2 regions of the Halomonas sp. DP8Y7-1 genome follow, and region 1 is predicted to be linked to the other one. Evidence: predicted binding sites of a transcription regulator. Region 1 holds the regulator's gene; the other holds the start of a gene.

The links. The regulator FNR, encoded in region 1, switches genes on or off when oxygen is low (the NO sensors DNR and NnrR bind a similar motif). The targets are predictions, from matches to a motif close to TTGATNTANATCAA.
Region 2: hemN (oxygen-independent coproporphyrinogen III oxidase) is a predicted target of FNR. The motif match lies at 2,096-2,109, and genes of this name have one in related genera.

What each region holds. Positions count from the first base shown of each region.
Region 1 is NZ_JAHVIN010000003.1:352,323-356,507, forward strand. It holds gene KUV41_RS03425 (heavy metal translocating P-type ATPase) at 1-691, shown strand, start outside; gene ccoS (cbb3-type cytochrome oxidase assembly protein CcoS) at 688-927, shown strand; gene KUV41_RS03435 (sulfite exporter TauE/SafE family protein) at 937-1,623, shown strand; gene fnr (fumarate/nitrate reduction transcriptional regulator Fnr) at 1,782-2,522, shown strand; gene ttcA (tRNA 2-thiocytidine(32) synthetase TtcA) at 2,804-3,727, opposite strand; gene KUV41_RS03450 (hypothetical protein) at 3,942-4,181, opposite strand.
Region 2 is NZ_JAHVIN010000004.1:150,418-154,602, forward strand. It holds gene KUV41_RS05280 (adenosylcobalamin-dependent ribonucleoside-diphosphate reductase) at 1-381, opposite strand, end outside; gene hemN (oxygen-independent coproporphyrinogen III oxidase) at 616-2,001, opposite strand; gene KUV41_RS05290 (c-type cytochrome) at 2,419-2,736, shown strand; gene KUV41_RS05295 (NosR/NirI family protein) at 2,808-4,185, shown strand, end outside.

The DNA.
Region 1 (4,185 bases):
GCGCCTTGGACGCCCGGACTTTGCCCTGACCAGCCAGCCCCCCCTCGACGTACCAGGCGACGGCCTGTGGCTGCTGCTGGCATGCGAGGGGCAGGCTGTCGCCTGGTTCCAGCTACACGACCAGCCCCGCACAGACGCCGCCATGACCCTTGCGGCTATCCGCGAAGCGGGTATCGAGATCGAGATCCTGTCCGGCGATCGACCTGGCAACGTTCAGCCACTGGCCGATCAGCTGGGGGTAGCGCAGTGGCACGGCAACGCCAGTCCCGAGGACAAGCTCACATTGGTCCGCAAGCGTCAGCAAGCGGGAGAGGTCGTTGCCATGGTGGGAGATGGCATCAACGATGTGCCCGTTCTGGCCGGGGCGGACCTCGCCATTGCCGTTGCTGGCGCCAGTGACCTGACCCGCACTCGCGCCGACCTGATCTTGCTCGGCGAGCCGCTGGAGCGTATCGTCCAGGCTATCCATAGCGCACGCCAGACGCGCCGCATCATTCGCCAGAACCTCGCCTGGTCAGTGCTCTACAACGTCGTCGCGCTGCCCGCCGCCGCGCTGGGCTTCGTGCCTCCGTGGCTCGCCGCCATCGGCATGTCGATCAGCTCGCTGCTGGTCATAGGCAATGCCCTTCGCCTGCGACGCGCGGCGCCACCATCATCCTCACGTCTTGCCGTAGCGGCACATGCTCAATGAACATTCTCTATCTGTTGATACCGCTGTCGCTGATCCTGTTGAGTCTGGCGGTATGGGCGTTTTTCTGGGCGGTTCGCAACGATCAATTCGACGATCTGGAGGGGCCTGCCTATCGCATCCTGTTCGAGGACGAAGACCCGCCGACACCGAACCCATCCAGAAAGCCGGCAAGAGAGACGCCGGTCGATGACGCAACAGCCGACGAGCATGATTCCACGCCACCCCCTGGATCCTGAGCAGAACGCATGAACCCAGTAGGTCTAGACCTGCCGCCCGCGATGGCGGCTTTTGTCTTCGGGCTGCTTGGCGGAGCACATTGCATCGGCATGTGCGGCGGTATAATGAGCGCCCTGACCTTTGCCATTCCCCCGAGCATGCGCCACCCTGTTCGTGTAGGAATTTTACTACTTGGCTACAACTCGGGACGTCTGTTCAGCTACTGCCTGGCAGGCGCTATGGTCGCAAGCCTAGGCTCTGTGGTGGCGCTGGCACCGGGCATGCGGGACCTGCTGCAGGTGGTTGCCAGCCTGATGCTGATCACGATGGCGCTTTACATTGCCAACCTGTGGAAAGGGCTACGCTGGCTGGAGGCATTGGGCCAGCGCCTGTGGAGGTATCTGGAGCCAGCAGGACGTCGCCTGTTGCCGGTGGTCAAGCTACCTCAGGCGGTTGCACTCGGGGCCATCTGGGGCTGGCTGCCCTGTGGCCTGGTGTACTCCATGCTGGCATGGAGCATGGCCATCGCAGACCCTGCCCGTGGAGCACTACTCATGCTCTGCTTTGGCCTGGGGACGCTGCCGGCACTGGTGACAACAGGGATTGCTGCGCGTCAGCTGCAGAGTTTGCTGGCACACCCTGCCACACGATTTATGGCAGCGGGCATGATTGTCGGTTTAGCTGTATGGAATATCCTACAAGTTGTAGGAAATTGACGACCATCATATCGCCGCCAGATTATTGAGGCAAAAGAGGTATATGCACCTTTGGCCTAATATCTGTGTGTAGAATAGCGACAATAGCATGCAGCAAGGGTAAGCCAGTTTCCTACATGCCCTGCTCATCATGAACCCCAGACCCACAGGAGCTGCGAATGAGTCCATCGGCCCAAGATCGACGGCGCCCCATGCTACATGAGACTCGTTGCGAGTCCTGCAGCTTGAGCTCCCTGTGCCTTCCGTTGTCGCTGGAGACCGCTGACCTCGAGCGCTTCGATTCCATTATCCGCCGTCATCCTCCGATCAAGAAGGGCACTCGCCTGGTCGAGCAGGGAGATCGCTTCACGAGCGTCTTCGCGGTTCGCTCCGGTAGCCTCAAGCAGATCACCACGGAGGGTAGTGGCGAAGCGCAGCTGACCAACTTCTTCTTGCCCAGTGAACTGGTCGGCCTGGATGGCATAGACGACGGCAGATATCCCGGCAGCGTGGTGGCACTCGAGACCACGACCGTATGTGAGATTCCCTTCGATCGCCTTGACGCCCTGACCCAGACGCTGCCGGAACTACGCGCGCAACTGTTCCGCACCCTCAGCAAGGAGCTGCGCGAGGATCGCCGCATGATGCAGCTGCTGTCGCGCAAGACCGCTGACCAACGACTGGCCTGCTTCTTCCTCGGTCTGTCGGACCGTTTCCGACGCCGCGGCTACTCGCCGTTCAGCTTCCGCCTGTCCATGTCCCGGGCAGATATCGGCAACCACCTGGGACTTGCCGTCGAAACGGTCAGCCGCATTCTGGGACGCTTTCAACAGCAGGACCTGGTGGCCGTCTCTGGACGGGAGGTCAATATCCTGGACCTCGCCTCACTGTCGAACCTGGCGGACACCGATGCCAGCTGATCCGCGGCGCTGACAGGGCCTGCGGCCGACAGCGACCGATAGACGTCGTGCCACGCCACGAGCCCAGCCCCCCCCTTAGGTAGGGCGACGATATACCGGCTCCATCAACAAAAGAGGCCGCATCCCAGGATGCGGCCTCTTGCTATCTTATCGGGACGAGCGTTCAGACATTGAAGAGGGCCACTGCGTGATGTGGCCCTAGCTCGCTTCGCGCTTCAGCAGTGCCTTTTCAGCAAGGCATGTTCAGCAGAGGCTCTTCAGCAGGGCGTGTTCAGGCGAGCTTAGTCGGCGTCAACGATATCAATACGCCGAGCCTGGCGATGCGCCTGCACGGCCTCCAGACCTTCAAAGTCGAACAGCTCGCGGTCTGCCAGCTGCGAGGGTGCCACGTTGGTCACTGCCTTGAACATGCTCTCCAGGCGCCCTGGGTGCTTGGCTTCCCACTCTGCCAGCATTTCCTTCACCACCTGGCGCTGCAGGTTGGGCTGCGAGCCGCAGAGATTGCAGGGAATGATCGGAAAAGCCATGGCATCGCTGTAGGCCTGGATGTCCGCCTCGCGGCAGTACGCCAGCGGCCGGATGACAATGTTCTTGCCATCATCGGACAGCAGCTTGGGCGGCATGGCCTTGAGACTTCCTCCGAAGAACATGTTGAGGAACAGCGTCTCGAGAATATCCTCGCGGTGGTGTCCCAGGGCAATCTTGGTCGCACCGATCTCTTCCGCAAAACCGTACAGCGACCCTCGGCGCAGTCGCGAGCACAGCGCGCAGGTGGTCTTGCCCTCGGGGGTCTTTTCCTTCACCACCGAGTAGGTGTCACGCTCGAGGATGTGGTAGTCCACGCCAATGCTGTCCAGGTAGTCCGGTAGCACGTGCTCGGGAAAGCCGGGCTGCTTCTGGTCGAGGTTGACCGCCACCAGGGAGAAGTTCACCGGCGCATTGCGCTGCAGGCTGCGGAGAATCTCGAGCATGGTGTAGCTGTCCTTGCCGCCGGACAGGCATACCATGACCTTGTCGCCTTCCTGAATCATGCCGTAATCGATGATGGCGTTGCCGGTCTGACGCCGCAGACGCTTCTGCAGCTTGTTGAACTCGCGCTTGGCCTTGGCCTGGGCGCGCTCGTCGTCAGCTGCCGGGGACGCGGCATCACGACGGTCGAGGACACGGGGATCAAACAGGGAGGCGGAAGCGGGCTGAGCAGACATGGGCAGGGCACATCACGGCTGAAAATGAAGACCCGCTAGTCTATCACTCACGTCCGCCACAGGCGAAGAAGTCAGCAACCACTCACCCCTGCGATTAAGCTGGTTCACAACCGCGTGTCCTGGGCCAAGGTGCTTTTGACTAGCCGCCCTGTGACTAGCCGCCCTGTGAAGAGACGACCTGTGAAGAGACGACCTGTGACAAGACGACCTGTGGCTAGACGACTTGTAGTGCCAGCAGATAGCGCGCCACCACACCAAGCAACAGCAGCAAGATGCCGAAGCGTTGCCAGGCGTGCTCACTCACCGTCAGCGTCAGACGCTTCTCCCAGAACTTGACCATCCCCCACAGGTCACGGGTGCGGCGATAGTACTGGCAGTAAGCCACCATCACAGCCAACAGGCCAAGCGATAGCAAGGTCGGCTCAAGCAACATCATCAGACCATGAAGGCTCATGCAA
Region 2 (4,185 bases), on a different contig from region 1:
GCCGGCCTTGAGGGTCATGCCGGCGTCCACCACGCTGTCGAGGATGTCGTGCATGGAGTCGCGGATGGTGCGGGACACGGTGCAGTTGATCAGGCTGACGGCGGGCTTGTAGCCCTCGGCGCCGGCGTTGGAGGTGATCCGGCCCGCCGGTACGGCACCGTTCTCCAAGGCCCAGCGAAACTTTGGCAACCAGGTGTCAGCGGCCTCGCCCTCTACAGCAGCCAGCGCCTTGGCCACGCGCTCCCAGGTGGCCTGGAGGTCGCTATCCACGGGCTGGCCGTGACGGTCCTTCAAGCGGTACTTGGCATCCCAGATATCATACGAGGGACCCTGCATGGGAACCTCCTGCGACAGGGCGGCGGCCTTGGCGGATGTGGTCATGAACACATGTCTCCGATGAAATTGCCGGCAAAGAAACGAGGTAACAAGGGCGTCGACGCGCGTTACGGCCAAGGTCGATCGCTCTACTAGATATAGTTAAATTTTTGGCCGGCGGCACAATATAAACGAAAAAACCGGACACGGAAGGCCCGGTTTTTAAATTGCCTTTGGCGCATAAACGGTCACGCCTGGACCGGCGAGGACCTGGCGGGGACGCCAACCGTCCGGCGCATCCTAGACGGTACGGGAGAAGCGCCCACTTTCCGCCACCAGGTAGGCGTCGAAGGCCATGGCCAGATTGCGCATCATCAGCCGGCCTGCCGGGCGCACCCTGAGTGCGTCCTGCTTGATCTCGATCAAGTCGTCCTCGCGCATCTCTTCCAGCTGGTTCAACGCCGCCGCGAAGTGCTGCTGAAAGTGGATACCATGACGATCTTCGAACTCGGCAAAGCGTACCTCGCCGTGGCACATCAGGGCAGTGATCAGCTCTGCGCGCAGCTGGTCCTCCGCGGTCAGTCGGTAACCACGCAGCACCGGCAGCCGCCCGGCCTCAAGGTGCTCGGCGTATTCGGCGGTGGTCTTGACGTTCTGGCTGTAGGCATCGCCCACCTTGCCGATGGACGTCACCCCCAGGCCGATCATGTCGCACTGGGCATGGGTCGAGTAGCCCTGGAAATTGCGCTGCAGGGTGCCATTCTCACGGGCCAGACTGAGCTCATCCTCGGGCAAGGCAAAATGATCCATGCCGATATAGACGTAGCCCGCCTGGGTCAGCCGCTCGATGGTCAGCTCGAGCAGTTCTAGTTTACGCCCAGGCGGCGGCATGTCCTCGTCACGGATCAGCCGCTGCGCCTTGAACAGCGACGGCAGGTGAGCATAGCTGTAGGCGGCGATACGATCGGGCCTGAGGGCCACCACCTTGGCCAGCGTGGTATCGAAGCTGTCGCGGGTCTGTAGCGGCAGCCCGTAGATCAGATCCACCGACACCGAGGCGAAGTCCGCCTCCCGGGCGGCATCCATCAGCGCCGCTACCTGGGCCTCGCTCTGCAGCCGATTCACCGCCTTCTGCACCAGGGGGTCGAAGTCCTGAATGCCGAAGCTCAACCGATTGAAGCCCATGGCCCGCAATTCATGTATCTGCTGGGGCGTTACCGTGCGCGGGTCCACTTCCAGCGAAAATTCACGACGGGACATTGGGGCGAAGGAAAAGTGTTGCGCCAGGCTGTCGATCAGCCCAGCCAACTGAGCGTTAGTCAGAAAGGTGGGGGTCCCTCCGCCCAGGTGCAGCTGAGCCAGTTCACGCTGGCCATCGAACAGTTCGGCCTGCAGGGCGATCTCGCGCTTGAGCAGGCCCAGATATTCGGCGGCACGCTCGCGATTGTGGGTAATGATCTTGGAGCAGGCGCAGTAGTAGCAGAGGCTTTCGCAGAAGGGCACGTGCACGTACACCGAGAGCGGCTTTGGCGTTCCTTGCTGGCTGCGTTGTACCGCCTGTCGGTAGTCATCGACACCGAAGCCCGCATGGAAATTTGGCGCGGTGGGGTAGGAAGTGTAGCGCGGGCCGGGGAGATCATACTTTTCGACCAGGCTGCGCTGAAACGGCAATACATCGGATGACATCGACAAGGCCTCTCATGACACGACCGCCCGACGGCGGCATCTGTCGGCATTGTCTCACGTCATCTCGGCTTGGCTCCGATAGACGAAGCCAGACATGATCTGCATCAAATCAGTACCAGGACGTCACCCTCAGGCAGGTCGGTCTCTGGTGCTAGCGCATGACGGTCGCCACCGCAATGATGCCTGTCTGATTCCCTTGATCCCCATCAAGCATAGTGCGTAGCGACTACCTCTCCCTAGCTAAAGTTGACCAGCGTCATAGGGTATTGTCGCTGAGCGCTCCAATACTCGAGAGTCCCAAGGGTTGCCGGCAGCTCTTGCTTGCCGACACAACGACCCCGGACAGACTCGGCTGGCGGCGTGGCATGCCTTGCCCACGCTGCCCGTCCGCAGACCCAATCCCGAGGAGCGCTCATCATGAAATGGTTCCCCCTGGCCGCGCTTGGCGCCGCCTGTCTGTTCAGCCTCGCTGCCCACGCCGCGGGCGACGCCGCCGCCGGTGAAACCAAGGTCGGGGCCTGCGCCGCCTGCCACGGCACCGATGGCAAGGCCACTGGCCCCATCTATCCCAACCTGGCAGGACAGAATGCGCCCTACCTGGAAGGCGCGCTGAAGGCCTACCGCGACGGCCAGCGCAGCGGCGGCATGTCCGCCATTATGGCCCCCCAGGCGGCTGCACTGTCCGATCAAGACATCGCCGATATTGCCGCCTACTACTCCTCACTGACGCCCTGACAACAGATCACGACGCTGCTAGGCCACCCAGCGAAGCGCCCCGTGGGCGCTTCGCGACAGGAGGTCATCCTATGGCCCATGCCCCTCGCCCACTGCCGGTCGGCCGCTCTCGCCCAGGGAGTTCGACGACCCTAGCGCTGGCCGCGCTCGCGCTGGTGCTACTGGCGCTCTGTCTGTGCCTGCCCGCCCAAGCGGTCGAGTTCGACCAATACCCAGGGGAGCTCGGCAGCGCCAAGGCGGATCTCTCCCTGATGCAGGACACCTTTCCCGGTATCGACCGCAGCGAGCCCGTGCCGGGCCTTTCATGGCCGGTCAATGCCCTCTACCGCGGCGATGAACTGCTCGGCTATGCCTTCGAGAGCGCCGAGGTCGCCCCCATCCCGGCCTACTCGGGCAAGCCGGTCAATCTGCTGATCGCCATCGATCCCAGCGCCAGCCTGCGTCTGGCCAAGGTGCTCGACCACTCCGAACCGATCATGCTGGTGGGTATTCCTGGCGAGAAGCTCGATACCTTCGCCAGCCAGCACCAGGGCGCCTCGGTGGAGACCCGGCTGGAGGTGGGCGAGGATGTCGACGCCATCTCCGGCGCCACCGTGACCGTCATCGTGGTCAATGACACCATCATGCGTTCGGCTCGCCAGGTCGCTGCCGCCCTGGGACTGATCGCAGACCCCGCCGCGCGGCCGATTGCCAGCGTTCGTAACGATATCTTCGCCCCCGCTGACTGGTCGGCACTGCTCGCCCAAGGGGCCCTGGGCCACCTGATGCTGACCCAGGGCGAGGTCGACGACGCCTTTATCGGCACCCCCGCCGAACACTACCTGAGCGGCCAGCGGCCCCCTCGGGGCGCTACCTTTATCGATCTCTACCTGGCCTACCTCAATGCCCCCACCATCGGCCGCAATTTACTAGGCGAGCGCGGCTACGACAGCTTGATGGAGAGCCTCGCCCCGGGCGAGCACGCCATTGCCCTGCTCGCCGATGGCAGCTTTTCCTACAAGGGATCGGGCTATGTGCGCGGCGGTATCTTCGACCGCATAGAGCTGGTCCAGGGCAACGCCTCCATCAGCTTCCACGACCACGACCAGCGGAGACTGGCGCAGCTGGCCATCGACGCTGCGCCGACCTTCAGCGAACGCGACATCTTCATCGTGCGCGAGGGGGCTCACTTCGATCCAGGCGAACCCTGGCAGCTCAATCTGCTGGTCCGTCGCGCCTCGGGCCCACTGACCCAGGAGTTCACCCGCTTTCACCTGGAGCACCGCCTTCCGGAAGCCTTTATCGAGCGGCCCGAGCCGGTGGACCCCACTCCCCTGTGGCTAGAGATGTGGCAGCAGAAGCGCCTTGAACTGACCGGCCTGGGCGTGGGACTGCTGATACTGTCATTGATTCTGACCTTCCAGAACGCCCTGGCCCGCCGACCACAGCTGCTACGCCCACTGCGCAAGG